Regions from separate parts of the Paenibacillus sp. tmac-D7 genome, predicted to be linked through region 4. Evidence: riboswitches for the same ligand, from Rfam matches in the RefSeq annotation. Region 4 holds a riboswitch; each other region holds the start of a gene.
The links. Region 4 has a riboswitch for cyclic di-AMP ahead of FKP33_RS22650 (resuscitation-promoting factor). Riboswitches for the same ligand answer to the same signal wherever they lie in the genome.
Positions count from the first base shown of each region.

Region 1: another riboswitch for cyclic di-AMP. It lies ahead of FKP33_RS22850 (stalk domain-containing protein); the one in region 4 lies ahead of FKP33_RS22650 (resuscitation-promoting factor).
Region 2: another riboswitch for cyclic di-AMP. It lies ahead of FKP33_RS03680 (KamA family radical SAM protein); the one in region 4 lies ahead of FKP33_RS22650 (resuscitation-promoting factor).
Region 3: another riboswitch for cyclic di-AMP. It lies ahead of FKP33_RS24105 (C40 family peptidase); the one in region 4 lies ahead of FKP33_RS22650 (resuscitation-promoting factor).

Region 1 is NZ_VIDW01000049.1:21,601-29,182, reverse strand. Features, by position in the region: gene FKP33_RS22870 (3'-5' exonuclease) at 1-32, shown strand, start outside; gene FKP33_RS22865 (hypothetical protein) at 145-342, shown strand; gene FKP33_RS22860 (AAA family ATPase) at 384-1,148, opposite strand; gene FKP33_RS22855 (polysaccharide deacetylase family protein) at 1,291-1,986, opposite strand; gene FKP33_RS22850 (stalk domain-containing protein) at 2,116-2,952, opposite strand; cyclic di-AMP (ydaO/yuaA leader) riboswitch at 2,954-3,112, opposite strand; gene FKP33_RS22845 (DUF6483 family protein) at 3,303-4,010, shown strand; purine riboswitch at 4,249-4,350, shown strand; gene purE (5-(carboxyamino)imidazole ribonucleotide mutase) at 4,492-4,977, shown strand; gene purK (5-(carboxyamino)imidazole ribonucleotide synthase) at 4,974-6,173, shown strand; gene purB (adenylosuccinate lyase) at 6,192-7,487, shown strand; gene FKP33_RS22825 (phosphoribosylaminoimidazolesuccinocarboxamide synthase) at 7,507-7,582, shown strand, end outside.
Region 2 is NZ_VIDW01000003.1:201,528-209,109, forward strand. Features, by position in the region: gene fur (ferric iron uptake transcriptional regulator) at 264-740, shown strand; gene FKP33_RS03670 (hypothetical protein) at 1,081-1,566, shown strand; gene rpmG (50S ribosomal protein L33) at 1,594-1,743, shown strand; cyclic di-AMP (ydaO/yuaA leader) riboswitch at 1,780-1,916, shown strand; gene FKP33_RS03680 (KamA family radical SAM protein) at 2,135-3,301, shown strand; cobalamin riboswitch at 3,395-3,592, shown strand; gene FKP33_RS03685 (5-methyltetrahydropteroyltriglutamate--homocysteine S-methyltransferase) at 3,780-4,883, shown strand; gene FKP33_RS03690 (hypothetical protein) at 5,038-5,259, shown strand; gene FKP33_RS03695 (hypothetical protein) at 5,274-5,606, shown strand; gene biuH (biuret amidohydrolase) at 5,936-6,619, shown strand; gene FKP33_RS03705 (cupin domain-containing protein) at 6,659-7,099, shown strand; gene atzF (allophanate hydrolase) at 7,096-7,582, shown strand, end outside.
Region 3 is NZ_VIDW01000059.1:2,932-10,513, reverse strand. Features, by position in the region: gene FKP33_RS24135 (SiaB family protein kinase) at 1-23, shown strand, start outside; gene FKP33_RS24130 (DUF1987 domain-containing protein) at 25-423, shown strand; gene FKP33_RS24125 (SpoIIE family protein phosphatase) at 429-2,234, shown strand; gene FKP33_RS24120 (response regulator transcription factor) at 2,255-2,971, opposite strand; gene FKP33_RS24115 (response regulator transcription factor) at 3,015-3,731, opposite strand; gene FKP33_RS24110 (response regulator) at 4,001-4,360, shown strand; gene FKP33_RS24105 (C40 family peptidase) at 4,573-5,043, opposite strand; cyclic di-AMP (ydaO/yuaA leader) riboswitch at 5,047-5,184, opposite strand; gene FKP33_RS24100 (BlaI/MecI/CopY family transcriptional regulator) at 5,538-5,954, shown strand; gene FKP33_RS24095 (M56 family metallopeptidase) at 5,979-6,809, shown strand; gene FKP33_RS24090 (YceI family protein) at 6,923-7,582, shown strand, end outside.
Region 4 is NZ_VIDW01000048.1:17,300-24,881, reverse strand. Features, by position in the region: gene yabA (DNA replication initiation control protein YabA) at 1-306, shown strand, start outside; gene FKP33_RS22675 (tRNA1(Val) (adenine(37)-N6)-methyltransferase) at 371-1,147, shown strand; gene rsmI (16S rRNA (cytidine(1402)-2'-O)-methyltransferase) at 1,160-2,044, shown strand; gene FKP33_RS22665 (AbrB/MazE/SpoVT family DNA-binding domain-containing protein) at 2,162-2,416, opposite strand; gene FKP33_RS22660 (HD domain-containing protein) at 2,800-4,083, shown strand; gene FKP33_RS22655 (TatD family hydrolase) at 4,115-4,882, shown strand; cyclic di-AMP (ydaO/yuaA leader) riboswitch at 5,118-5,296, shown strand; gene FKP33_RS22650 (resuscitation-promoting factor) at 5,624-6,715, shown strand; gene rnmV (ribonuclease M5) at 6,830-7,384, shown strand; gene rsmA (16S rRNA (adenine(1518)-N(6)/adenine(1519)-N(6))-dimethyltransferase RsmA) at 7,381-7,582, shown strand, end outside.

The sequences.
Region 1 (7,582 bases), on a different contig from region 4:
CCAAGCTGCGGTCCTCCGCCCCCACTTTATGATGGGGGTTTTTTAATGATGCCGGACGGATGAAACCGTGCCGCTGTGCGGCATACTAAACCCTGATTACATTACATCTATGGCATAACACTCAACTAGAGGAGGTATTCAGCTATGAGTCCGATTCAAGGAAACAATTCGAATAATGAGCTGGCGGAACTAGGAACGCATGCCGCGGCGGCGACAAATTTGCATCGTACCCGGACGACGGAAGAACCGGTTCAAATCCAACCGCCGGTCGGCGGCAGCCCGGGACCCTTGGATAATCGCAGTCACCGCTACGATAATAAGAAGAACGGCAAACCGATCTAGCGCAGCAATAGCAAACAGGCGGAGTACGTGCGCCTGTTTTTTTACTCCTCGTCTTCAAATAAAGTACGGAGCATGCGTTCCCGATTCGTCATAAATTGCTTCGTGATCAAGTAGTGCTCGGTTTCTTCCAAAGTCGTCTTTTGTAAACCATCCGGGGTTAATTGATAATGAACGGCGTCCGGGTAACTCATCAGAATCGGCGAGTGCGTCGAGATGATGAACTGGGAGTTCTGCTCAACGAGGGTGTGGATACGTGCAAGCATCGACATTTGCTTCAACGGCGACAGTGCGGCTTCAGGCTCATCCAAGATGTAGAGACCGTTGCCTCCGAAACGATGGACGAATGCGGAGAAGAATGACTCTCCGTGCGACTGCTCATGAAGCGACTTGCCGCCATAGGAGTCGATGATGCGTCTTCCGTACGAAAATTCGCTATCCAATTGGTCGATATTCGTCGCCAAATTGTAATAAGTTTCAGCTCGAAAAAAGAATCCGTCTCTCGGTTTAGTCACGCCCCGAACCAAGCGGATGTAACGATAAAGCTCCGAATGGGAATCACGCGTCGAAAACGCAAAATTTAATGTGCCGCCTTCGGGATTAAAACCCCAGGCAATAGCAATCGCCTCCAGCAGCGTCGATTTGCCGGTTCCGTTCTCTCCGATGATATAAGTAACTTTGGGGTGAAGCTTTAACCCGGAGAAATCACGCAGAGCGGAAAGGTGGAACGGATAACGGGTGAAGGAAGGCACTTTATCCCGAAGCAGTTCGATGCTGCGGATATACGGGTCCTTGGTGGCGGTCGCCATCATGTATCAACTCCAGACAGGAACGTATGTACGCTTTTCTTCATTTATAATATCATAAATTATGTAATAATGGAAAACTAAAAATAAGTACATGCCAATGCTATTGCAAAGCCGGCCTCACGCACCAGTGGGCCGGCTTTGTTTATTTCCGCGTCTTCGCGATAAGATCGGACACGGTTACGAATTGATAGCCTCGTGATTTAAGCTCCGGCAGAATCCGCTTCAAGGCTTCAACCGTTTGCGTGCAATCCCCCTCCAAATCGTGAAACAACACGATGTCGCCGTTGTGCACGTTCCCGAGCACCTGCTGAACGATTTTGTCGACGCCGGGCTTGCGCCAATCCTTCGTATCCATATACCAGGACCACATCACGACGGTCAGCTTATCTTCTTTCATCGAATGGAGCAGCGTGTCGTTATAAAAACCTCCGGGAGGACGAAACACGTTCGGCATCTGTTCCGTAATATCAAAGATGACCTCCTGCGTTTGGCGAATTTCCTGAATCAACCGGTCGGGAGGATAATTTTTCAAATAATGATGGTCGAACGTATGATTGGCAATTTCATGTCCTTCGTTCACTTCGCGAATGGCGATGGCGGGAAACAACTGCACCCGTTTGCCGAGTACGAAGAACGTACCCTTGGCCTGATAGTCTCGAAGAATATCGAGAATCTGCGGCGTATAAACCGGATTGGGGCCGTCATCGAACGTTAATGCGATCAGCTTCTGATCGGTTTGCACGTTCCAGACGACTTCATCGCTGCCGGGCGCCGCGGCGCTCGCCGTCGTGCAGCAGAGCAGCAAGCAGAACATCAGCAGCATAACCTTCCTGAACATGTCACACCACCTCCGCCGGGATATTTACTTGTAGTTTCGGGCTAAACGCAGTGTGCTATCCACGAACAAAGGCAGGCAAATAAAAACAGCAGCCTCGAAAGGCTGCTGTTGTGGGGGGCTTACGGTTGCTTAAGAACCGAGAACGTACACTTTCACTTGTTGAATGCCGAACCGCGATGCTTGACTCGGGCTTTCAGGAACGAAGATGTCGATTTTGTTCCCTTTAATCGCACCGCCGACATCGGTGGCCGTTGCGTACATTCCGCCGGTTGGGAGCCCTGCATAGTTATATCCTTCGATATACACTTTGGAACCGAGGGGAATGATGTTCGGATCGACAGCGATGGTACCGAGCTTCAGCGTGTTACCCATATAATCCAGCGAGCCATACCCACCGTTCTCGCTTGGAGCAGCGGTATAGGCAGTAGCCTTCGCTTCAATGACTTTCACATAATTTTTGGCGATCGTCTTGGGACGATACCATGCCGGAGCGTGGTATTTGCCGTCCGTACCGAGAATGGCGATCCGGTTGTTCGCATCCCATTGGGTGGTCTTGCCGAACGTTTCGGCAAGCAGACGGAACGGGACGTAGACGCGGCCGTTCACCATTTTCACCGGATGTTCGATTGAAGCGGTTTGGTTATTAACGCTGATGACTTGTTCCCCGGTTGTGACCGATAAGGTCGTATCGCCGCTGCTGATCGCAACGTGAATTTGCGAGCCTTCCTGCTGCCAAGTCAGTTTATAGCCGAGTTTTTCGGCGATTGTCCGCGCAGGAACATGAAGCTTCGAGTTGCCGTCCAGAAGCGGCTGGGCATCCGGGAAGTGCACCAGCGAGTCGTTGATCTGCACCTTGATATCAGTGGGCAGATTTAACGGAGCGGCGTGTGCCGGCAGCGCTGCGGACAAAAACGCAGGCAACATCAAGCTGCATGCAAGAAGCATGCTTTTGAATTTCTTATTCAATTGTATCCCTCCTGTCAGCCTCCGAGGTTAGTTGTCGGGTTCGGGAAGAGGATTTTCCCTAAGCTGGCCCGCGGCAATCGCGGAACTCAATTATTCACCCCATGTGATGCGTCCCCCGTACGTTCAGAAAATGAACTGTTCGATTCGGCTTTTAAAAACTTACCATAGGTTGCCGTAATGGTTCAATGCATAAATTCATCCAGTCACTTCCTGTAATTGTAAATCGCGATGAATTTCGGCCTGAATCGATGTCCGGAAACAGGATCGGTGGTACAATAAAAACCTGTTCCTGCAATCTGCGCTCTAGACTTGGGGGCAGGACGATCTGTACAGAAACGGAGGCACCAGACATGTATCAGCGCGATTATATAATGAAGCTCATCGAGCAGACGGCTCGGGTAGTCATGAAAGTTTTACATAAACAGGCGTTATCGTTCCACGAGCGTATGGAATTGTTGAACCATGCGTTAAGGCAGCTCGTCGGTTTGGATTCCAAGCTGCTGCAGGCGTTGTCGGTGAAAGATTTGCTGGCGCTCCTCTCGCCTGGCGGACATCCGGATATCGGGAAGGCGCTCGCAGCCTCAGACCTGCTGTTGGCCCGTGTCAAGGTACTGCAGCAGGAAGGGCAGATACAGGCCGGGAAGGCCGAGGCGCTTAAATGGCTTGAGCTGCTGCTGACGATTCGTAAGATGGAGGAAAGTGCGGACTTGCGCGAGGAAACGGAGCGAAGGATCGAGACTGCGTTGGAATTGATCGGTCGATCGGGCATGGAGGCCTCCCAGCTCGAACTGCTTGTTCCTTATTATGATGAGACAGGACGGCTTGCTAAGGCGGAAGATGCGCTTTTTCACTGGATCGATGAAGTGAAGGGGGATGCATGGAACGAGCGGCTTTCACGCGTACTGGACATCGGCATGGAGATGTACGAGCGCTGGCTGACGGATTCGACATTGCAGCTGGAAGACGGAGGGTTATCGCGGGAAGAAGTACGGCAGGGCATGGCGGAGCTTGCGAAATTCAAATCAGGAGCCCGCAGGGAGGAGGCCAATGATGGATGAATGGATGTTCATGACTGGAGCCGGACTTCATGAATATGCCTTTTGCATACACTTACGTGGGAAATAGTGGGAATGACGGTGCCGGGATTCAACTGGCGCCGTTGTTTTTTAATGAGGAACATGGCATGAACATTGCGTGAAAAGCGAACTATTTTTCATTAATATAATGGAATGTTCGTGTTTTCTAGTTGACACGGTGTGTTAAAGCCTGCTAAACTAAGGAAGTGAAAGAGCTTGAGGAAAGTTAGTTAAATAGTCTCGTATATCGTCGGGAATATGGCCCGAAAGTATCTACCCGAAAACCTTAAATTTTTGGACTACGAGTAAGTGTTCATGAAGAGGTCGGCATGTTCTGTGCCAGGCCTTAACTTGCGCTTAGGGGTATTTCTTGTCGTCCTGCCGATAGACTGCACTATAAGTTCAGTATCTATCCGAAGGGCGTTTTTTATTTGTTAGCGATAAATCGACAACGGAGGTTACCATGTCTGTGCTTGTGGGTGTCATTATGGGCAGTCAATCCGATTGGGAAACGATGAAGCATGCTTGCAGCGTGCTTGACGAGCTCGGAGTCCCTTATGAGAAAAAAGTCGTCTCCGCGCACCGAACGCCCGATTTGATGTTCGAGTACGCCGAGACGGCGGTGGAACGAGGGCTGAAGATCATTATTGCGGGCGCGGGCGGCGCCGCGCATTTGCCGGGAATGGTGGCGGCAAAGACGGTGGTGCCGGTGATCGGCGTTCCGGTGAAGTCGTCCACGCTGAGCGGGCTCGATTCGCTGTACTCCATCGTGCAGATGCCTGGCGGCGTGCCGGTCGGCACGATGTCGATCGGACAAGCGGGCGCAACGAATGCGGGGCTGTATGCGGCACAGGTGCTTGGCGCTTTCGATCCGGAGCTGCAGCGGCGGATTGTGGAACGACGGGAGCGCGTTGCGCAAACGGTGATAGAAAAGAGCGTGCTGGAATGACGGAAAGAACAGTGCGGGGGAAGCCGTACGATCCGGACAAGGTGCTGGCGCCGGGCGCGACGATCGGCGTGCTCGGGGGCGGGCAGCTCGGACGGATGCTGGCGCTTGCCGGGCGGGCGATGGGCTATCGCTTCGCTACGCTCGATCCAACGCCGGACGCGCCGTGCGGACAAGTGGCGGACAAGCAGATCGTAGCAGGGTACGATGACATAGAGGCGGCACGGAAGCTTGCGGAGCTGTCGGACGTCATTACCTATGAGTTCGAGAACGTGGATGCGAGCGTGACGGAGCTGCTGATGAACGAATCATACGTTCCGCAGGGCAGCAGGCTGCTTTATACGACGCAGCACCGGCTGCGGGAGAAGCGGGCGATCGAAGCGGCTGGCGTGAAAGTGGCGCCGTATGCGGAGATCGGCAGCGTGGAACAGCTGCGGGAGGCGGTCGGCCGGTTCGGCACGCCGTGCGTGCTGAAGACGGCGACAGGCGGCTACGATGGGAAGGGCCAGTGGGTCATCCGCTCGGCGGAGGAGATCGAGGAAGCCTACGCAACGTTAAGCCGGGCCAAGACCGAGCTTGTGCTGGAACAGTTTATTCGTTTCGCGAAGGAAATATCCGTCATTGCCGCACGCAGCCCGCGCGGCGAGGTGCGGGCGTTCCCTGCGGCGGAGAACGAGCATGTGAACAACATCCTGCACGTATCCATCGTACCGGCACGAGTGCCGGCGGACGTACTGGAGCGGGCGGAACGGATGGCGGTGCAAATCGCGGAAGGGCTCGACGTCATCGGCCTGATCGCGGTCGAGATGTTCCTCACGGAAGACGGCGAGCTGTTCGTCAACGAGCTGGCGCCGCGGCCGCACAACTCCGGCCACTATACGATGGAGGCGTGCCGGACGTCGCAGTTCGAGCAGCATGTGCGCGCGATCTGCAATTTGCCGCTCGGCGATCCGGCGCTCATGCAGCCGGTCGTGATGGCGAATGTGCTTGGCGAGCACGTGGAGCCGCTGCTCGCGTGGATCGCAAAGCCCGAGTCGGAGCGGGAAGTGGCTGGCGTGACGGCGAAGCTGCACTTATACGGCAAGCAGGAAGCGAAGCAAGGACGCAAGATGGGGCATGTGAATTTGCTGACGGCGTCGCCGGAAGCGGCATTTCGCTGGATAGAGGCTTCAAATATATGGGAGTCTAATAAAAAATAGAGGGATGGAGAAACAAACATGATCGATCGTTATACCCGGCCTGAAATGGGCGCGATTTGGACGGAAGAGAATAAATTCAAGGCTTGGCTGGAAGTGGAAATCTTGTCCTGTGAGGCGTGGGCGGAACTCGGCGTCATTCCGAAGGAAGACGTTGCTGAGCTGCGCAAGAACGCCAGCTTCGACATCGACCGCATTTACGAAATCGAGCAGGAGACGCGTCACGACGTGATCGCCTTCACCCGCGCGGTATCCGAGAAGGTTGGCCCGGAGCGCAAATGGGTGCATTACGGCTTGACGTCGACGGACGTCGTTGACACGGCGCTCGGCTACCTGCTGAAGCAAGCGAACGACATTTTGGAAAAAGACATCGTGAACTTCATCGAAATCGTGAAGGAAAAAGCGATTGCCTATAAAGACACGCCGATGATGGGACGCACGCACGGGGTGCATGCGGAGCCGACGACGTTCGGTTTGAAAATGGCGCTTTGGTATGAAGAAATGAAGCGTAACCTGGAGCGTTTCCGCTTTGCGGCGGACGGCGTGCAGTTCGGCAAAATTTCCGGCGCGGTCGGTACATACGCCAACATCGATCCGTTCGTCGAAGAATACGTCTGCGGCAAGCTCGGCACGAAGCCTGCTCCGATCTCGACGCAGACGCTGCAGCGCGACCGCCACGCGGAATACATGGCGACGCTGGCACTGATCGCTACGTCGCTGGACAAGTTCGCGACGGAAATCCGCGCTTTGCAGAAGAGCGAATTCCGCGAAGTCGAAGAACCGTTCGCGAAAGGCCAGAAGGGCTCGTCGGCCATGCCGCACAAGCGCAACCCGATCGGCTGCGAGAGCATCTCGGGTCTGGCTCGCGTCATCCGCGGCCACATGATCTCCGCTTACGAGAATGTGACGCTGTGGCATGAGCGCGATATTTCGCATTCCTCGGTGGAGCGAGTTATTTTGCCGGATGCGACGATTCTTCTGAACTACATGCTGAACCGTCTGGGCAACATCGTGAAGAACTTGACCGTGTTCCCTGAGAACATGAAACGGAATATGCAAAGCACGTACGGCGTGCCGTTCTCCGGCCGCGTCATGACGAAGCTGATCGACAAGGGCTTCAGCCGCGAGCAAGCGTACGACACCGTGCAGCCGCGCGCCATGCAGGCGTGGGAAGAGCAGCGTTCGTTCCGCGAGATCGTGCTGAGCACGCCGGCGATTACGGAGGCGCTGAGCGTGGAAGAGATTGAGGATGCGTTTAATCCGAGCTGGCATTTGAAGCATGTCGATACGATTTTCCGCCGTCTCGGCTTAAGCTAAAAGGGAGGCCATTCACGTCATGGGAGAGAAGGCAACAACGGCGATTTCGAGCGCGCAAGAGTATGTCAAGGCGCCGCTTTTATATAAGGGCAAAG
Region 2 (7,582 bases), on a different contig from region 4:
GATGAGCATCCCAGCAATTATTAGTTACCATGACCGAACAACGGATTATTGTAGATGATGCAGCGGACTGAATCGGGGCTCTCGCTGCGATGATGTTCGACCGATGTGTTTGTCATCTTCCGCCTCATGCGGACAATTGAATAATCAATTCCATTGCTTCTTACTTAGAATTGCGATAAGATTAGAATAATTATAAATAGTGAGATTCATTTCGCGGACAATAAAAAAATTTACGCGCGTCGAGACTAAAGGAGAGTGCATCCATGATGGTATTGGAACAACTCGACAAAATCAATCGGCAGTTGAGGAGCAGCAACTATAAATTAACCCCCCAGCGCGAAGCGACGGTTCGGGTTTTATTGGAGAATGAGCAGGAACATCTGAGCGCCGAGGATGTGTATATGCTCGTGAAAGACAAATATCCCGATATCGGCCTGGCTACTGTATACCGGACGTTGGAGCTGCTGGCCGAGCTTCATATCGTGGAGAAGATGAACTTCGGAGACGGGGTTGCCCGCTTCGACCTCCGCAGCGAAGAACATACGCATATGCACCATCATTTGATTTGCACGGTATGCGGGGCGCTCAAGGAAATCAAAGACGATTGGCTGCTTGAATTGGAGAATCGACTTCAACAAGAATATGGCTTTAAAGTAACGGATCATCGTCTCGACTTCATGGGCACCTATCACACCTGCAAAAGTAGCGAATGTAAAAGAGCAAGCAAGGCAATATCTTAAAATGCCTTGCTGACGGGGAGTCTTTCGATCTTGGAAAGACTTCTTTTTGTTGTGCAGGAGAAGACCCGCCTGCATAACCGTTGCGAAGTTACCGGAAGACCGAGAGGATCTATGGAGCTGGCAAAATCAGCCTAAACTCGTCGGCGAGGTAAAAACTTCAAGCTTCGCAGTTGACTGGCCGTTAAGGTTAAGGTATGATGTGAAGTAATCGTAAAAATTACAAATATTATTGTCGTGAACGGCCCCGGTCCAAGTTGCAGTGACAAAAATGCTAACATCCGGTCAGGGAATTGTGCCCTAACCCTGCGTGCTGGGTTTATAGCGGTTTACATGGGGGGGTGTGATATTGAAGAAGAGCACACAAAACGATGATGAGACGATCATTAGTCATCACTCCCAGACACAATGGCAACGCCGGGAACAGGAATTGGCCTGTTGGGTGCAGCGGGCGAAGCCAAGAAAGCGTCCCAAACAAACCGTTATTTTGGGGAACACCCCGGTCGATGCCGAACTGCTTATGGCTCTTACCCTCCTTAAGCGGACGCGCATCCAGACGGAATTTTCTTGCGCAGGCGTAAGTTTATTGGATGAACCTGAAGATCATTCGCTCTATGCGTATATAACCATCACCGGCTCGGCGACAGCGGATCGATTCGTACAGCTGGCCCTGACACGGATGAGACACCGTCTGCTTGTAACATGGGAGCCGCGCCGGAACCGGTACGATCTTTCTTCATTTTTTATCGGACACAACCGTTCTTTCTGCTTGCTGATGCAACGATGCGCGGAAATATTCGCTGAGCTTGAGGACGAGCAATCAAGGTAATTGGCAACTGTAGAGGAGGTGAACAGGATGAGGGTAATCGTAACATTGGCTTGCACGGAAACGGGAGATCGTAACTATACGACGACAAAAAACAAAAAGAATCAAACCGGACGATTGGAAATGCGCAAATATTGTCCGCGTCTCCAAAGACACACCTTACATCGGGAAACCAGATAAACATATTTCCTTGACTTATCAAAAATGTTTGTATATCATAAACGTACGCTTAATTTCCGGTTTTCGAATCGGAAAGCGGGGGAACCAATGTAATTGGGGCGAATCATGTAACGATGTAGGGAACCATCTTTCCCGAGCCCGGCAGCTAACCTCGTCAGCAGGAGATGGGTCTGCATTAACCTGCATCTATTGACCCGAGATCAGGGTCTTTTTGTTTGTTTGAAGACCCTTCGAATGACGATCGGTTATCGCCATGCTGCGATATCGTTCGTCTCGATCGGGTCTTTTTTGTTTTACTTGTTAAAAGAAAGCACAAATCGTTTATTCCAGGAAAAGGAGGGAACCAGATCAGGTCTGTGGTTTGAAAAAACTCGTAGTAGGAGGAGCAAATATGACACAGCCGAAATATATAACGGATATTGATAAGATACTGGAAATTCCTGAGGATGAAAGAAAGAAGCTTAAACCGATTACAGATAAGTTTGTATTTCGGGTGAACGACTATTATTTGAACCTGATTGATTGGGACGATCCTGAAGATCCGATCCGAAAGCTGGTCATCCCTAATGAAGGGGAGTTATCCGAATATGGGCGTTGGGATGCCTCCGATGAGGATACCAATTACGTAGTGCCGGGCTGCCAGCACAAATATCGGACTACGGCTCTCTTGCTGGTTTCTGAAGTATGCGGTGCATACTGCCGATATTGTTTCCGGAAGCGACTCTTTCGCAATGACGTTCATGAAGCGACGAAAGATATGGATCCCGGTCTAGCCTACATTGCGAGTCATCCGGAAATTAACAACGTGCTGCTTACCGGAGGAGATAGCTTGATTCTGGCAACAGCCAAATTGGAAAGCATCCTGAGCCGGTTAAGAGAAATCGACCATGTTAAAATTATAAGGCTCGGTTCGAAAATACCTGTTTTTAATCCGATGCGGATTTATGAAGACGAACGATTGCTGGAAGTCATCCGCCGTCATTCAAACGTAAACCAGCGGATTTATGTGATGGCGCATATCAATCATCCTCGCGAGATTACCGCCGAAGCCAAGAAAGGCTTTGAAGCTCTTCATCAAGCCGGCGCTATTGTTGTCAATCAGACGCCTATTCTTAGAGGGATCAACGATAACCCCGAACGATTGGCAGAGCTGCTGGATAAGCTGTCATGGGCCGGCGTAACCCCCTATTATTTCTTCGTCAATCGTCCGGTGGCCGGCAATCGCGAGTTCGTTCTGCCGCTGCAGCAAGTGTACCGAATCGTGGAAGAAGCCAAGGCGCGCACTTCAGGCTTAGGTAAAAGGGTGCGTCTATCCATGAGTCACACCTCCGGCAAAATCGAAATTCTGGCTATTGATAACGGAAAGGCCTATCTGAAATATCACCAGTCGCGGGATAACGAATACGGCAAGTTCATAGTGTTGGATTGCCCTGAAGATGCGGCATGGTTCGATGATCTGCCAGGTAGCGATCAATATTGGCAGAAGCCCCAAAAGAAAACCGATGAAGTTATTTCGGTGAATGAGCTCCCTGATCTGCCGCAAGCGCATGCTAGATGAACAACCACATAAGTCATGTAATAAAGCATCGCTGTGCTATATTCTAACTTGATATTAACAGGATAATAGGATAAGATCTTAATTAATTACAACTGAAAACCTGTGGGAACAAGGTGCTCTAGCCATAGCTAAAGCTTAATAGGGAAGTCCGGTGCAAAGCCGACGCGGTCCCGCCACTGTAACGGAGGAGTCTCAGCTATACTGCCACTGATCTTGATAAACGTGGATCGGGAAGGCCGCTGATGATGTGAATTCCGGAGCCAGGAGACCTGCCTGTTCTGACAACACTGCTTTAACCTACGGAAGATAGGAAAGTGTTAAAGACGAGCCGCTGCTTGTTCACATGCAATCATAGGCATCTTTTCCTTCTTTTTGTTGAGGTGAAGATGTCTTTTTTGCATGGTTTTTCATTTGGATCATCCTATGTGGAGTGAATCCGGCTTCACTACATCCTATTTTAGAAGAGGAGATGTGCAAAATGACGGCAGTACTGGCTAAAGGACCATTCCGGGCAGATCATGTAGGTAGTTTTTTAAGACCGGAGCGACTTAAACAGGCGCGTTTACAAAAGCAAAATGGGGAAATTACAGCAGAGCAATTGCGTATCATTGAAGATGAAGAAATCGTCCGGCTTGTTGACATGCAAAAAAAATTGGGCTTGGCCGCTGTGACGGACGGTGAGTTTCGACGCGCTTGGTGGCATTTCGATTTTCTATCGCAGCTTGTTGGTGTTGAGCTCTATGAAACGGAGCAAGGGATTCAATTTCAGGGTGTTCAAACCAAAGCTCACGGAGTGAAAGTAACAGGTAAAGTAGATTTTCATAACCATCCTATGATCGAGGATTATAAATTCCTTCATCAAATTGCAGGCAAGCATGTTGCTAAATTTACAATTCCTAGTCCGAACATGTTATTTTTTAGAGGGCATATTGAAGAAGACGTTTATCCGAATTATGATGAATTTTTTAATGATTTGATCGCAGCTTATCAAAAAGCGATTCAGGCTTTCTACGATGCTGGTTGCCGCTATTTACAATTGGATGATACCTCGTGGTCCGTATTTTTCTCCGAGAAAGGTCAGGAACAAATTGCGGCAAGAGGCTTTTCTGCGGAACAATTAGCACAGCTGTTCACCAGGGCTATTAACGAATCGATAGCCAATAAGCCGGAAGATATGAAGATTACGATGCACATATGCAGGGGCAATTTTAAATCTACTTATGTGGCCAGTGGCGGGTATGATCGCGTATCCGAATTTATTTTTGGCAAACTCAAGGTAGACGGACTGTTTTTAGAATTTGATGATGAGCGATCCGGCGGATTTGAACCTTTACGTCATGTAAATAGAAAGGATATCCAACTTGTATTAGGATTAATCACGTCCAAATTCGGTGAACTGGAAAATCCGGAGCGTATCAAAGCAAGAATTCATGAAGCTGCCCAGTATGTAAGCTTGGATCAGCTCTGCTTAAGCCCCCAATGCGGTTTTGCTTCAACGGAAGAAGGCAATCTTCTCACGGAAGAGGAGCAGTGGGACAAAATACGTCTTGTCGTTAATATTGCACAAGACGTTTGGAATTAATACGGGAATGGTGTGACAAAACCTTGAGAAATCAAGGTTTTTTATTTTTTTCCAAATAATAGTCCGATTGAGGAGTCAACCGTCAATCATAATTTTTATCTCTTTAACGAAAAATAAATAACAATAATTTTAAATTAAGGAGTCCGATAATGCGATGTTGAAAATTTTGCTTTCTTTGGCTTACTTGATCATCGTTATTTCTTTGATCGCTTCCATTGTATTGATCCGGAGGCAGCGAACCAAAGAAATGGATAAAGGAGTGAATCCCACTTCAGTCAAGCATTACTTCATCGCTAACCCCATGATGATAGCTTATGTGCTGTTTCCGATTGTTCTTGCGATCGGAGCCGCTATTTGGATGTATTATTTTTATTAACGCGGAGGACTAACATGGAGAGAAATAAGTATTATGTATCGGTTCAATCCAGGTCGATCATGTCTAATCAAGGCGATGCCGCCTATGAATTAGAAATCGAGGCAACCGACGAAGAAATTAAGCAGCTTCAGGAGTTGTTTGAAGTCGAGGAAGATTTCGAGATAGACACTTTTTGGAGAGCGCATGCGGCAGGCATTCCTTATCATTACGACCAGGCCAACGTCGGATACGATATGGCCTTACAAGAAATCTATCGAAAAATTCACGCTTTAGGGACGAAGGAAACGAAAGATCAAATTGAAAAAATGCAAATTTTGAATCAATCTTTAACCGGAAAGAGGGACTAGGGTCCCTCTTTTTTAGTCAGGAAAGCGTTAAAAACAAGCAGTAGACTCTATTCCGGAATATCCGGAAAAAGGTCTATTTTTTTTGCACATATGATTTTACAAACGATTTCAATGTAATAAAAAATGACACAATATTTATAATCAATCGTTTTTTGTTAAAAAGACACAATAAAAATCCCCATTAATTGTTGAATGATGATAATGAAATCAGGTTTTTTACGTCATATAATATAACAATAAGGGACGGGGATCATACAATAACAACCTTTTCCCAAACATTTGTTAAGTTATATATCATCGTTTAAGCAGGGAGAAAGGGATGTGATTTTATGCAAGTGGAAGCGAACCCGTACAACTGGCCGTTTGACGGGAAGATTGTGCCGGAGAAAACGGCGCTTGTCATCATCGATATGCAAATCGATTTTTGTGGAAAAGGGGGGTATGTGGATCGGATGGGCTATGACATTTCCTTGACGGCAAGAGCCATTCAGCCTATTCAAGCGCTGTTGGAGAGGGTACGGAAAATTCCGGGTTTTACGGTCATTCATACGCGGGAAGGGCATAAGCCCGATCTTTCCGATCTTCCTGCGAACAAAAGATGGCGAAGTAAACAGATTGGTGCGGAGATCGGTTCTCCCGGGCCCGCGGGCCGTATTCTTGTTCGGGGGGAGCCGGGCTGGAACATTATTGAAGAACTAAAGCCTTTGGAAGGGGAACCGGTGATCGACAAGCCCGGCAAAGGAAGTTTTTATGCGACGGACCTGGATTTGATTTTGAAAAACAAAGGCATTACACATTTGATTTTAACTGGCATTACCACAGATGTATGTGTGCATACGACGATGCGGGAAGCGAACGACAGAGGTTATGAATGTTTGATTTTGGAAGATTGCACCGGGGCGACGGATATCGGCAATCATCAGGCGGCTCTCAAAATGGTAACGATGCAGGGTGGGGTTTTCGGCAGTGTATCCGACTCTTCCCGGGTGCTGAAAGCGTTGGAGCATTTCTAAACGGACAATCCGGCTAGCTATCGTTGAGGAGGACATCACATGATCACGGGAAATGAAACCAAAGTTATTGTTGGCGATGAGATGGAATGGGAGCTAATGCCCAACCACAGAGAGCTGTATCACCGGGAAATCTTGAATGCACAGCAGGCGGATGGGCTGGGAATAAGGACCAGCTCCATCCTCTGGGAAAAAATCGGTCCGGGCGGACAGGTGCTCCCGCATTATCATGATGTAGCGGAAATCATCCATATTACGGTTGGGAAAGTAAAGCTGCTGTGTAATGGGGAGTGGAAAAACTATCAGGCCGGGGATACCTTTCACGTTCCGGCAGGAACCGTACACTCCGTACTTAACGACGATATCGTTCCGTCGGAGCAAATCAGTATCTTCCTGCCGGTTGAGGAAGCTGTGCCGTCGAATCAATTTTTTAACACGCACTTGGTAAAGGATGTTACAAAAAAGGATGGTGATAATGGATGAACACCCGCATGCTTCCGAGAGAATTGTCGATTTCTTGGTTACGGGAAATGTATCAAAACAATGTTTGGAGTCCTGAAGAAGTTGTGAATGAAATTATAAACCGGGCCGCCGAAGATGCGGAAATGAATATATGGATTACGCCGCCCAGCATGAAGATGATTCAGCCTTACTTGGACCGTCTGAAGCTTTTGGACAAGGGACAAGCGCCGCTGTGGGGGATTCCTTTTGCGATCAAAGACAATATTGACTTGGCGCATGTTCCGACAACGGCGGGTTGCCCGGATTTTGAATATACGCCGACAGAACATGCGACCGTTGTAGAACGATTAATTGAAGCTGGAGCTATTCCCGTCGGCAAAGCGAACCTGGATCAATTCGCAACCGGTTTGGTGGGAGTAAGAAGTCCTTACGGCGAGACAAAAAACGCCTTGCGTGGAGAACTGATCAGTGGGGGTTCAAGCTCAGGTTCCGCAGTTGCTGTAG
Region 3 (7,582 bases), on a different contig from region 4:
TTACCTTAAAGGCGGTGGTTTGAGTTGGATACTTTGATGGGCCTGCAAATCGAATCGACGAAAAGTACGCCGGCGGTTCAGTTCGATACGGAGACGAACCATTTAGTCATAAGCGGACAATCGTATCCGGAGAATGCATTCAAGTTCTACGAGCCGCTCATGCAATGGATAGACCGGTATTTAGAGCGGGTGAGCGCGGAGGAGTCCGTACTGCTGGAGCTCAGATTGCCTTATATCAATACCAGCAGCACCAAGTGCTTCATGATGCTGCTGGAGAAATTCGACGAAGCTTACAGGGGCGGGAAGAACATCCGTCTGGCTTGGTACTGCAGTCCGGATAATGACAGCGAACAGGAGTGCGCCGAAGAATTCAAGGAAGATTTGAACCTGCCGTTCGAGATCATTCTAAGAGAAGAGGCGTGAGCCTGGTGAAATATTACGACAAAGGAACGCTGCGTATTATCGGATTTGCAAGTCTGGTCATCATCTTCTCCATGCTGCTGATCGGCGCCATCGTGTATATGTTTACCGAATCGGGCGTCGTGAAGAAGCTGAAGGAGAAGGATTTGCCGAGCATCGCGCAGGCGATGGCAGCCAAGGTGGACGGTCGAATCGATCGGGCGAAGGAAACGTCGTTCGTGCTGGCCGCCGACCCCGATGTGCGGCGGTGGCTGCAGGATGGAGAGGCTGCAGGCGAGTACCAGGAGCGCTCGCTGCAGCGGTTAACGACGCTCGTGCGGCAGTTCGGCTACAGCAATTCGTTCATCGTAAGCGCAGGCACGAGCAAGTATTGGGGCGAGAACGGCAAGCTGCTCGGGTCGGTCAGCCCGAACGAGCAGGCGGATCGGTGGTTCTTCGATTTCCTCGCGTCCAAGCAGGACATTCAGGTCAACCTGGACTACAACAAAGAGCGTGGGCAAACGTTCGTATTTACGAATGCGCTTGTGAAGGACGGCGACCGGCCGCTCGCCGTCGTCGGCGTCGGGCTTAGCCTGGAGGACCTGGCCAAGGAGTTCCAGCAGTTCAAGTACGGCGAAACAAGCCGCTTGTGGCTGATCGACCCGAAGGGCGAGATCGTATTGGCGGCGGAGACGTCGGATTACGGCAAGCAGATCGGATCGTTCCTGGACGGGAACATCGTCTCGCAGCTGCTGGAGCAGGCCAGTCCGGTATCGCAGACGCTGGAATTCCAGAACCCGGACGGCGAGCTGACCGATCTGATCAGCTACCCGCTGACCTCTACCAACATGCAACTGCTGTTCCAAATCGAACGGCAGGAGACGGTGTCGTTCCTCAGCCGCATTAAGCTGAACACGGTTGCCGTTTCACTGATCTCGTTCGTGTTGATCCTGTTCTTGTTCTATTATGTTTCCCACCGGTTGGCCAATCCGTATGAGCGGGCGCTGCAGATGAATCAGCAGCTTGAGCGGAAGGTGAAGGAGCGGACGCAGGAGCTGGCGGAACGGAATGAGAAAATGATGGATAGCATCGATTACGCGAAGCGCATTCAGGAATCGCTGCTGCTGCGCCCGCAGGAATGGACGACGGCTACGAAGGAGCACGTATTGATCTACAAGCCGAGAGACGGTGTCGGCGGGGACTTTCACTGGGTGAAGCCGCTACCCGGCGGGACGCTTATCGCGATTGGCGACTGTACGGGGCATGGCGTACCCGGGGCGCTCATGACCATGCTCGCCATTTCACTGCTGGACCGCGTCGCGGAGGAAGGATATGCGGAGGAGCCGGCCCGCGTTCTGGGCGAATTGAATCGTCTGATCAAGAAGACGTTGAACCAAACCGAACCGAATGGCTTAACCGACGACGGGCTCGATATCGGAATTTGTTATTTGAGCGAGGACCGGACGCTGCTGCGCTTTGCCGGGGCCAAATGCTCCTTGTATTTGAGGGATGACCGTCAAGGGACGCGCGTGCTGGAAGGCGGACGCAAGAGCATCGGCTACCGCAGGACGCCGATGGAGTACCCGTTCGTGTCGCATGAGCTGCGCCTGCAGCCGGGTACGTCGTGTTATATGGCAACCGACGGCTTCTTTGATCAAAGCGGCGGGGAGAAAGGGTATGCCTTCGGCAAACGCCGGTTTACCGAGCTGCTCGACCGTTACGGGCATTCACCGCTGCGTGAACAGGCAGACCTGTTCTGGCACGAATTCCAAACCTATATGGGCGACGAGGCTCAGCGCGACGATATTACGCTGTTGGCGTTCCAAGCCTCGTAGAACGAATAAACATCCCCCGGCTAACCTTTAAACAAGTACCCCGCGCCGCGAATGTTCAGCACATAATTCGGATTGGCCGGATCGGGCTCGATTTTTTTGCGGATGCTGCTGATGTGGACGAAGACGGTGCGCGTATCCCCGATGCTGTCGCTCCCCCACACCTCTTTATACAGCTGGTCGGGGGGGAAGACGCGGTTCGGATGAGCGGCTAAATGAACGAGCAGCTGCATTTCCTTCACGGTCAAAGCCGCTTCCTTCCCTCCCGTCCTGATTCGGAGAAGAGCCGGTTCGATTTCTAATTCGCCGACGACGATGATGTCCGGTGTCTGCACAGAGCCAGAGGGCTTGGGCTCCGGCCGATTACGGGCGATAGGAACTCTCCGCAAACTGGCATGAATGCGGGCCACGACGACAGCCGGATCGAACGGCTTCTCGATGTAGTCGTCGCCTCCGAGCTCGAGGCCGCGAATGATATCGCTTGAAGACGTGTTGCAGCTAATAAACACAACCGGCACTTTCGATACGCTGCGGATGCGGCGGCACAGCTCGTAACCGTCCATATCGGGCAGCACGATGTCCAGCAGAACCAAGTCGGGCGAATCCCGCTCGAAGCGCTCCAGCCCTTCGCCCCCGCTGCCTGCCTCCATGACCTGGAAGCCTTGCGGCTCTAAGTAGAGCCTGAGTATATCGCGAATGTCTTCCGTATCTTCGACGATCAAAATTTTCTCGTTCACCATGAGATGGAATCTCCTCATCGTCCGAAAGGACGGACTTTACCGGTTATTTGGGATCGAATTTATAGCCTACTCCGCGAATATTGTGAATGTAGGTCGGCCTTGTAGGGAGAGGCTCCAGCTTCTTGCGCAGATTGCTGAGATGGACAATGACCGTACGCGTATTCCCGTGACTTTCCATTCCCCAAACCGAGGCATACAGCTCTTCCAGCGTATAGACGGTCCCGGGGTTGCGTGCGAGATGGACGAGCAGCTGAAACTCTTTGGTCACAAGCGCGATCGGCTTGCCGTCCAGCAGCACTTGAAAGCGGACCGGGTCGATCTCGAGACCGGCGTATGCAATGACGTCATCCTTGGCGGGGGCACTCGCCTCCCACTTGCGATCTCTGCGAAAGATGGCGGTGCGCCGCAAGTTCGCGTGCACCCGGGCGACGAGCACCGCGGGGTCGAACGGCTTCACGATATAATCGTCGGCGCCAAGCTCTAATCCTTGAATAATGTCGCTCGAGCCGCTTCGACTGCTGATCAGCACGATGGGGGCGTTGGAATAGCTGCGGAGCTCCGCGCACGTCTCCAGGCCGGCGGTTGCCGGGGGGCCGATGTCCAGCAGAATCAAATCCGGTTCGACCGCGTCGAACTGCGTAATCGCTTCTTGCATATCGGTCGCTTCGTACACGTCGAAACCGTCATCCGTAAGGGCGTTGTTAAGTAAATTGCGAATCTCGGGCTCATCCTCCACAATGAGGATCTTCCGGTTAGCCACGTGCGGATTACTCCCTTCGCTCGACTTCTGTTGTCTACGGTAAGGCCCCGGCTGCTTCTTGCGAGCGTTGCTTCTCCGGAGCTTTACGAATTTTGTTGAAATATATCGGAAAAAGGAACGAGTTAAAGCTGAATTGATCTACTTTAGTCGGATTTTAATCGGAATTAGGTCTAGAAGCCTATATAATATGAGTATATCACAAAATTGGAAAATTTGGGTCGAAAACATAGAGCGGCGTACAGCAGACTCGGACAAAAGGGGCGATTCCAATGGCTAAGGTGCTTGTCGTGGATGATGCGGCATTTATGCGTGCGATCATCGGTGGAATGTTGAAAGAACTGGGGCATGAGGTCGTCGGCGAAGCGGAGAACGGCGTTGTGGCGCTCCAGAAATATTGGATGCTGAAGCCCGATTTGGTTACCATGGACATCACCATGCCCGAAATGGACGGTATCGAGGCGCTGCGAAACATCATGAAGTACGACCGCAACGCCAAAGTGCTGATGTGCTCCGCAATGGGCCAGCAGAAGCTGGTCATCGAAGCGATCAGCCTGGGCGCGAAAGATTTTATCGTGAAGCCGATTCAGAAAGAACGCGTGATTAGCACGCTGCATCGCTTGCTCGGTTAAACCAGAAGAGCCGTTCTTCACGTCTAACGACGGGGAGAACGGCTTTTTTTTCGCTGTTTGGATCACGGCTCCGCGGCTGCGGCTCCTTCCCGGAATAAAAAGACAGAAAGCCCTGGCGGCTTGTCCCGTAATCGACCGGCACGCAGGTGCGGGATCGTCGGTTCAAGCCGAGGGCTTTCCAGACAAGTGAATCGTTTACGTCTTAGCGATGGTTACTTGGCGTCGGTCATAACCTGCCCATATTGATCATCCGAAAGGATGCGACGGGCCGTTACATAACGCTTCGCATAATAAGAATCGGTCATCTTCGTGATCACAACGCCTTCGTTCGTGGCGGAGTGATAAAATTTGCCGTCTCCTACGTATACGCCGACATGAGAGATGCCTTTGCCGTCCGTGTTGAAAAAGACAAGATCGCCGGGACGGAGGTCGTTCTTCTCCACCGTGGTGCCGAGCTGGGCTTGGCCCTTGGAGGAGTGCGGCAGGTCGACGCCGAGTTTGTCGAACACCCAAGAAGTGAAGCCGGAGCAGTCGAAGCCGTTGGTTGTTGTGCCCGCCCACTTGTAAGGAGAGCCTAAACCTTCGTTAACCGCTGCGCTTAATGGGGTTTCAGCAAATACGCTGCCTACCGAAATCGTGCAAAACAGTGCTGCGGAAAAAACAAAACTGACAAGCTTCTTCAAAGAAGTTTCCCCTTCCAGAGCCTACGAGGTTAGCTGAAGGGTTCGGTTGAAGGTTCCCTATGATCACTCTGAAGCGAGATCAATTCACCCAAAAACTGGTTCCCCCGTTTTCTGCGCGCAGAAATTCGGCAATATTTTCTGTTTTATTTTCCAAGTACAGTTATTCGAGCAAAAGTGACGATATCCTTCTTTTGTCACAAACTTGTAATAAATACAGGGATTAAAACGAAACCGGGCGGGTATACTAGATAGATTGACATTGTAAGCGGATACATACAAATGCGGAAGCCGGGCCTTCCGTAATTTTTACACGTGCTTCGTGAACGATTGTCGGAACGCCTCGAAAGCTCGCGATTGCGCATACGAGGGCGGCCGATAGTATCGGTACGGTACCCAGGACCATGGCACAAAGCTGTATAAGACCCGGATTCATTGAGAGGATTTGACAACGCTTTATAGCTTCACTACAATTTGTAGTGTGGGGTGCATGGCAAATGAAAATTCATAGCTTCAAGTTTTATGAGAAGGGCTTGAAACGGTTCTTCGGACCGCTGGAGTCGAAAGTGCTGGACATCCTGTGGACGCATCCGAATCAGTCCATTAAAGAAGTCCAGAAGAAGCTGGAGCAGCAGGATGAGCATTTGAACTTCAATACGGTCATGACCGTGATGAACCGCTTGGTCGACAAAGGCGTGCTCATGAAGAAACAGGCGGGGCGGGCGTCGGTGTACGAGCCGGTGCATTCAAAAGAACATTTTCTGGATATTCAATCGAGGGAAATTGCGCACGAACTGCTCGAAGATTTCGGTCCGCTGGTTGTCAATCATATGCTCGACGCGCTGGAAGAGGCCGATGCGGAGATGATCGAGAAGCTGGAACAAAAAATTAAAGACCTGAAAAAGGAAAGATAGGCCATGTGGGAAAATCGGTCTAGAATGTTATTTGCTTCTGCGTTCGTCCTTGCGCTGATCGTGTGGGTCCAGATGGGGCTATATGCGGCTCATGTTCTGTTCGGCTGGTCGCTTCGGTTCAACGTCTTTGAAATTTGCAGCAGTCTGCTGAAGGCGCTCGGCTTCGATTCGGTGACGCCGCTGCTTAGCGTGCTGGTCGCTTATACGTTCGGCTTAAGCCTCTGGATCTGGGCGAAGCAAGTCTGCTTGTCGAGGCGCGCCTACCGGAAGCTGCTCGCTTCCCGGCATGAGCGGTCGACGCAGGAGCTGAACGCCCGGTTCAGCGCGGACAAGCCTGATCTGCTGGTCGTCATGTGCGCGGAGCCGATCGCGCTGACGCTCGGATTGTTCCGGCCGAAGATCATCTTATCGACCGGATTGCTGAAGCTGCTCGATCGCGATGAGCTGGAAGCGGTCGTGTACCACGAGCAGTATCACCGGAATCATCGAGATCCGCTGAAGACGTTCTTGCTGCACCTCGCTTGTTCGGTCATGCGTTATATCCCGATTCTGCGCTGGTGTTACCATCATTATAAGATTGCGCGGGAGATATTGGCCGATCGCGAGGCGATGGCGGTCATGGGATCGCCGGCGAGCTTGGGGAGCGCCTTGTTGAAGCTGATGAAGAAGCGGGAACGGACCGCTTCGATGGACTTCGCGTACGTCTCTTTCGCAGATACCTCGATTAACTACCGGATCCGGCAAATTCTCGATCCGCAAGGCGAGCCTTCGCTGGGACTGCCGGTAAAGCTGGCGATCGTGTCGCTGCCGGTTGTGGTTTTCCTGTCGGGTTTGTTTTTCTTGTCGCTGCTTTAAGTTGAAGCCGTGGCGTTTGAGCGAGTCATATCGCGGATCGGTCCCGTTAAGGGATTTTTCTTTATACAATTACACTACGAATTGTAGTGTTAACAATTGAAGGAGGCGTATTGATGACAACGAAAACACTCGCATTATCCGCAGGAGTTGCAGTTGTGTTACTAGCCGGGGCCTATGGCGCGTACGATTATTTTGCCGGCAATCATATCGAGGTGAAGGAGGTCATTCCGGCCTCCGCGCCAGTCGGCGGAGCCGCTGCGACGGGACAAGCCATCAAGGCGGAGCAGATCGACGGGAAGTGGTCGGTGCTGCCGGCATCGGAGGTGTATTTCTCCGTTACTACGTCGAAGGAGACGGTGAATTTTGTCGTGACGCCGACTCAGGGAAGCTGGGAGCTGAACGCGGCCGATGCGTCGAGGACGACGGCCGAAGGCAAAATCGAGACGAGTGCGCTGCAGTCGGGAAATCCGCAGCGCGACAACCATATTAAGAGCAAAGATTATTTCGACACAGCGCAGTTCCCGGAAGCGGTGTTCACCGCCAAGTCGTTCGACCAGCTGCCGCAGGCATGGAAGGAAGGCGAGAAAGTCGGTTTTCAAATGAGCGGTACGCTGCAAGTGAAGGACAGGAAGAAGGACGTGACGTTCCGGAGCGAGGCCTTGTATGAGCAAGGGCGGCTGAGGCTGGAAGGCAGTACGGTCGTGACGTTCGCCGATTTCGGCATGAAAAATCCGCACACCGTGGCGCTCGACACGCAGAATGACATCCAAGTG
Region 4 (7,582 bases):
GTGGGCACGTTGTATGCGGAGCTCGGTCAAATCAAACAACAAATTATCGAGCTATTGGAAGAAAACAAACGACTCGGTATAGAAAACAGTCAGCTGCGCAAGCTGTTAAAGAAAGATGCCGCACCGGCTCTTGCGGATCCGGCTTCCTCGGAGGAGGAAGCGGCGAGGATAAAAGAGGTTACCGGTGAAGGTCTCGATAATTTAACTCGGATTTACCATGAAGGCTTTCATATTTGCAATGTAAACTACGGTCATTTACGGACCGAGGGCGATTGTTTGTTCTGCATGTCGTTTCTAAATAAATAAGAACACTAGCCGTAGGGAGGATTGACTTCTCTACGGTTTTTTTGGAAGAAAGAGGAGTTGTCACTTGGAACAATCCGTACCTGTATATGAGCGTGAGCGCATCGATGATTTGCTGACGCAAGATTTGAAAATTATCCAAAGCGAGGATGTTTTCAGCTTTTCCCTGGATGCGGTGCTGCTCGCAAGGTTTTGCTCGGTACCGACTCGCGGGCGTATGATCGATCTTTGCACCGGGAACGGTGTTATTCCGTTGCTGTTGACGACTCGAACGCGGGCGCACATTACGGCCGTTGAAATTCAGCCGCGGCTGGCAGAGATGGCGCAGCGGAACGTCAAGCTGAATCGGCTGGACGCACAAATCGATATCAGGCAGGGCGACCTGCGCGGCGCCGTTCAGGAGATTGGACACGGACTGTTCGATGCCGTGACGGTCAATCCGCCCTATTTGCCTGTTCCTAATGGCGAACAAAACATCAATGAGCATGTAGCCGCCGCACGCCATGAGCTGTTCTGCACGTTGGAAGACGTCATTCGTGTCAGCAGCCGGCTGGTCCGAACCGGGGGCAAGGTAGCGATGGTGCATCGGCCGAGCCGGCTGGTCGAAATTTGTACGTTAATGCGGGAGTACCGTCTGGAACCGAAACGGATTCGTTTCGTGCATCCGCGGGCGGACCATGAAGCCAACATGGTGCTGATTGAGGGAATGCGCGACGGGAAGCCGGAAATTCGCACGCTGCCCCCGCTGATCGTTTACAAAAATCAGAACGAATACAGCGACGAACTGATGGACGTATACTTTGGTCGTCGGCTGACGCTGGATCATAATCCGGACACTTATTAATAGAAGGAATCGATGCGCGTGAACATTCAAAAAAGCTATAATAACGAGTCCGGCAAGGGAAAACTGTACTTGGTCGGCACGCCGATCGGCAATCTCGAGGACATGACGTACCGGGCTGTCCGGATTTTGCAGGAGGTTCGGTGGATCGCGGCGGAGGATACGCGCCAGACGCGCAAGCTGCTGACGCACTTCGACATCAGCACACGGCTTGTCAGTTATCATGAGCATAACAAACATGCCAGCGGGCCGGAGCTCATCCGGCTCATGGAGAGCGGAGACGATATCGCGCTGGTCAGCGATGCGGGGCTGCCCGCCATTTGCGACCCTGGGGCCGATTTAGCCAGACTGGCGATTGAGGCGGGCATTGCGGTGGTCCCGATTCCGGGAGCGAACGCGGCGTTGTCCGCTTTAATCATGTCGGGCTTGCCGACGGAGCGGTTTCTGTTCGTCGGGTTCCCGCCGCGTGACGCCAAACCGATGGAACAGGAGCTTGCCACCTGGAGACGGGAAGCGGCTACAGTGATCGGTTATGAATCGCCTCACCGGATTGTGAAGACGCTGACGCGGATGGCGGAAGTTCTTGGCGAAGAACGGGAGGTTTGCCTGACCCGGGAGCTAACGAAAAAATATGAGGAAGCCGTCCGCGGTACGATCCGCGAATGCCTCGCCTATTTGGTTGACCATCCGCCGCAGGGTGAATACTGCTTCATCGTTCGCGGCGGGGCGGGTGACGGGGGAATCCCGGAGGAGACGGCGTGGTGGACCGGCCTCTCGCCTGAGGAGCATGTGGCCCGATACGAAGCGGACGGGCTGGACCATAAGGAAGCGCTTAGGAGGGCTGCGCAGGAGCGCGGCGTTCCGAAACGCGAATTGTATAATTTGCTGCATCAAGGTTGATCGGCACAAAAAAATACCCTGATTCGGGGCAAGCTCGAATCAGGGATATAGAGGAGATATGAAAAAGGTTAGAATTACCATAGTTAATATTGCTATTTATATTATAACCTATTTTTTTTATTTTGTCACAGGTATTGGCATTTCAGATAAACATTCGTGACAAACAATTTTTCCTTTGAAATAAGAGACGTTCTCGGCGTTTCCGCAGAAGATACAGGCCGGCTCATATTTCTTCAACATGATGCGCTCGCCGTCTACATAAATTTCCAAAGCGTCCTTCTCGCCAATGCCAAGCGTTCTGCGCAATTCGATTGGAATAACAACACGACCAAGTTCGTCGACTTTTCTTACGATACCAGTTGATTTCATCATAATAATAAAATTCCCCTCTCCAGAAGTTGTTTATTTTAGAATGAATGCGAAGCGGAATGAAAATAATCGTCATGTTTCGACATAATTCTTTAAACCTATGATACCAACCATTCCCAAAATAGTCAACCTAAAAATGCAACACCAAGTGACAATTTATGGACCTGACTGCTAGATTAGTATAACATGGAATAGAATAACGCTACTAGTAGAGCCAAAATGTTGGTTTTACTTACCAAAAGTCTCTTTATATATCCATAAAATGTAAATCTATACGCCGTGTCGAAACAAAAATTTGGAATAAATAAATCGACAACATTCGACAATTTTCAATGTTTTGGCGGAATATTGTCGATCAAAACCTGCAAATTGCGAGGAGGGATACCATGCAACAACCGATGGAAGAAGAAAAAGTGTTTAAAGATCCGGTTCACAAGTATATCTATGTGCAGGATCAGACGATCTGGGATCTCATCAATACCCGGGAATTTCAACGGCTGCGCCGCATCCGTCAGCTGGGAACGTGTTTTCTCACCTTTCACGGCGCCGAGCATAGCCGGTTCTCGCATTCGCTGGGTGTTTATGAAGTAACACGCAAAATCATCTCGCAGTTCGAGCGTAATCAATATGAAGATTGGCCGAGAGAAGAACGTCTGTTATGCTTGTGCGCGGCGCTTCTGCATGATGTCGGACACGGTCCCTTCTCGCATTCGATTGAGAAAACGTTCGGGACTCACCATGAGGATTGGTCATGCCGAATCGTACTCGGCAACACGGAAGTCAACGAAGTGCTGAAACGCGTTTCTCCGACGTTCCCGCAGCAGGTAGCGGGCGTTATTGCCAAGACGTACCAGCAAGAAATCGTCGTCAGCCTCGTCTCGAGTCAGCTGGACGCGGACCGGATGGATTACCTGCTGCGCGATGCTTATTTCACCGGCGTAAATTACGGCACCTTCGATCTGGAGCGAATTTTGCGCGTGATGCGGCCGTATCAAGGACATATCGTAGTTAAGGAAAGCGGGATGCACGCCGTTGAGGATTATTTGATGTCCCGATACCAGATGTATTGGCAAGTGTACTTCCATCCGGTTACCCGAAGCGCGGAAGTCGTCCTGCATAAAATTTTTCAAAGAGCCAAACAACTGTTTGAAGAAGGGTATCCGTTCCACTTTCTGCTCGAACCGCTGCCCAGCTTGTTCGGCAATCGGCTGACCACAGAAGAATACCATTTGCTGGATGAAGCGTTGATGCAAACGGTGCTGATGCAATGGACGATGGAAGAGGATGCGGTGTTGGCTGATTTGTGCTCACGCTTCTTGCAGCGGCGTTTATTCAAATATGTAACGCTGGAAATTATGGACGTCGGCATGCTGGAACGGCTTCGTGAAAAAATAGGCAATCTAGGATTAGATCCCTCCTATTACCTGGAAGTCGATTTCCCGTCCGATCAATCCTATGATGTGTACCGGCCGGGCGAACAGGATGAGAAACTGCCGATTTTATTGCTCGATGCGCACGACACGTTGACGGAAATCTCGCGAAAATCCGAAATCGTGCGTTCGATCAGCGGGATCCAGAACGGAAAATACCACCTGTATTACCCGCAGGAACTCGTATTGAAACATCTTCCAGCTTTGGATAAAGAAATTCGGAAGCTGCTAAGATCTTAAACGACATATAGAAGATGAAGGAGAAAACGTTATGCTAATCGACACACATGCACACCTGAATGCGCCGCAATTCGATGAAGACCGACACGAGGTGATTGCGCGCGCAAGAGACAACGGAATAAGTCGAATCGTGAATATTGGATTTAATCGGGAGACGATTCCAAGCTCCTTGGCGCTGGCTGAGCAGTACGATTTCATCTACTCGACGGTGGGCTGGCATCCGACGGAAGCCAAAGATATGAGGGAAGAAGATCTCGCCTGGATCGAATCGTTGTGTCGTCACGAGAAAGTGGTTGCCATCGGCGAAATCGGGCTTGATTACCATTGGGATACGTCGCCGAAAGACGTACAGAATCGGGTATTCCGCGAACAAATTCGTCTGGCCCGCAGGGTCGGCCTGCCGATTGCGATCCATAACCGCGATGCGCATCAAGACGTCGTACAAACGCTGCGCGAGGAGAAAGCGGCGGAGGTCGGCGGCGTGATGCATTGTTACTCCGGCAGCTGGGAGACGGCCAAAATGTGTCTCGATATGAATTTTTACATTTCTTTCGGCGGCCCAGTAACTTTCAAAAATGCCAAGCAACCGAAAGAGGTACTCGAGAAGGTGCCGATGGACCGGCTTTTGATTGAAACCGATGCGCCTTATTTAACTCCGCATCCATATCGGGGCAAGCGAAACGAGTCCGCTTACGTCCGTCTTGTCGCCGAAACGGCGGCCGAAATCAAGGGCATTTCGATCGAGCAATTAGCCGAAGCGACGACTCGAAATGCGATGGAACTTTTTCGTTTAAAGTGAGTGTGTCGGGCTCTGGGAAACGCTTGCATAAACGCTGTTACTTATAGCGAATCGAGAAAAATAAAGAAAACAGCTAAATCGGTTCGTGCGAATGAGATATAGATGTATTTTATTCGCGTAATGAGTATATTTAAACGAAAATGGGTAAAAACCGTTCTTTTTTTATACGTTTGTATACTTTACAACCAAACCCCTCGCGTCGTACACTCAATAATAACTTCATACGATTACCAGAATTCCAACATCGCTGAGTTTCCGAAAGGAAAACGGGGGAACCACATCGCGGCGGTCCATTCATGATTGCCAAGGTGTTTTTTAGGGGTGAATCTCTGGGGCGGGCAACTGTCCCGGGGTAGGGCGACTCTCAAGTCCGAATCCGTCAGCTAACCTCGTAAGCGTCTAGAGAGAGGTAACGCATTGTCGTGTGCTTTTATTTTCATTTGGACAAAATGAGAAAAGTCACGGGAAGGTTCCTCTTCTCCGCTGACTTTTTTTTGTGTTTCCCGTAAAAGGGATTCGTGTCCAAGCTGGCTACTCTTTACACCCGAGGGGGGTGAATACGGCAGGCAAGTGGATACTCTGATGTCAGCAGCACAAACGTTGGTAATGGCAATCAAACAATTTACCATAGTCGCGTCAGAATCTTATCATGCATAACACTCGAATGGCGAGGCTTTAAGGAGGACCGAACAAGTGGGCGCTGAAACACCAGGGCAAACCCATGTAAGACGATCATCCAGCATGACCTTCGCGTTGCGATGGACGCATGAAAACTTGCGTATGATTTCGATTATCGCTCTCATTTCATTCGCTATGACTTTCATGTTCTTGATGATGTTGCACGGTACGGCCATTAAGCGCGTATCGATCGTTGTAGACGGACAGGAACGCACGTTCCAAACCCGGGAAGAGGTACTGCAACGAGTACTGGATGAGCAAGGAATCGCAGTAAGCGAGAACGACCGTATTTCCCATGCGCTGGATGCAAAGGTGAAATCGGGCGACCGCATTGCGATCACGCATACGACGCCGGTGCAATTAACCGCCGACGGCGAGACGAAGACAGTTTACACGGTTGGCAAGACGGTAGAGGCCGCTCTGCAGGATTTGAACGTCCCTGTGGGCGAACTCGATAAAGTCATTCCGGCTAAGGAAACGGAAGTAAGCCCTCATGCGGAACTGAAGGTTGTCCGCGTGACGAAAGAAACAGCAGATGTGCAAGAACCGATCGCATTCGATACAGTAACCAAGAGCGAGCCCCAATTGTTAAAGGGCAAAGAGCAAGTATTGCAGGAAGGTCAGAAGGGCCTCCTTGTGAAGAAGCTGGAGAAAGTGTATGAAGACGGCGTGCTTGTGTCGGAGCAGGTCGTGGATCAGCAAGTACAAACCGAGAGCAAACAACGCATTGTGGCCGTCGGGACGAAAAATCCGGTTGTCGTTCTGTCCTCTTCATCGCCGAACGTCGAGGAGTTGACCAAGAACGGCGTCAAATTCGGCTACAAGCAAGTAATCAAAAACGTTACGCTAACCGCTTATTCGGCGGGGGTGTCATCCACCGGCAAGGATGAAAGTCATCCGCAATACGGCGTAACTTCTTCGGGCGCGAAGGTAACGGAAGGTCGCACGATTGCAGTCGATCCTAAAGTGATCCCGATCGGCTGGTGGGTCTATATCGAGGGCATCGGCTTCCGCCGAGCCGAAGATACAGGCAGCGCTGTGAAAGGGAACAAGATCGACGTCTTTTTCGAGAACGGTGACTATGCAACTCGTTTCGGTACGAAGCGCGGTTATACGGTATACATTATCGGTCCCAAAAAACCGTCGGCGGATTAGGCGCTTGCAATTCGGAAAGACTACATTCATTATATATAGATCGGCAGATAAGAAGAGGTGCTCGTGAGGCGTCCCTCTTCTTTTTCTCTTGTTCACGAAGGAAGGTACGTGCACATGATTAAAGAAATTATCGTAGTGGAAGGTAAGGACGATACGGTAGCCATTAAACGAGCGGTAGAAGCGGAAACCATCGAAACGGGCGGTTCGGCGATCAATGCGGACGTTATTCGACGCATTAAGCTTGCGCAAGAACGGCGGGGCGTAATCGTATTCACGGATCCCGATCATGCCGGGGAGCGTATTCGCAAAATTATTACGAAGGAAGTACCCGGCGCGAAGCATGCCTTCCTGACGCAGGAGGCGGCGACAAGCAAGGGCGATATCGGCGTCGAGAACGCATCGGTCGAAGCGATTCGCACGGCACTGGCCAACGTGAGGACCGACGGTCGAAACGAAGAGTCGGCTATCACATGGGACGATCTGATGGAGGCCGGGCTGATCGTGCATCCTCGTGCGGCCGCCCGGAGACTTGCGATGGGCAATCGTCTCGGAATCGGTTATTGCAACGGGAAGCAATTTTATAACCGCTGCCGCATGTTTCAAATTTCCCGGGAGGAGTTTGAAGCGGCCCGTCGGGAATTGAATGAAAAAGAGGGTGCCACGTCATGAGTCGAAACGGAAATGAACCGGGTTACGGACAAGCGTCCGAGGATATCGCTTCGCCGAAGCGAACCAAGGAACTGATGCAGAAGTACGGCTTTGTGCTCAAGAAAAGCCTCGGACAAAATTTTCTGATCGATCAGAATGTGCTTCACAACATTGTCTCTGCCGCCGAGCTTGACGAGACGAAGGGCGCGCTCGAAATTG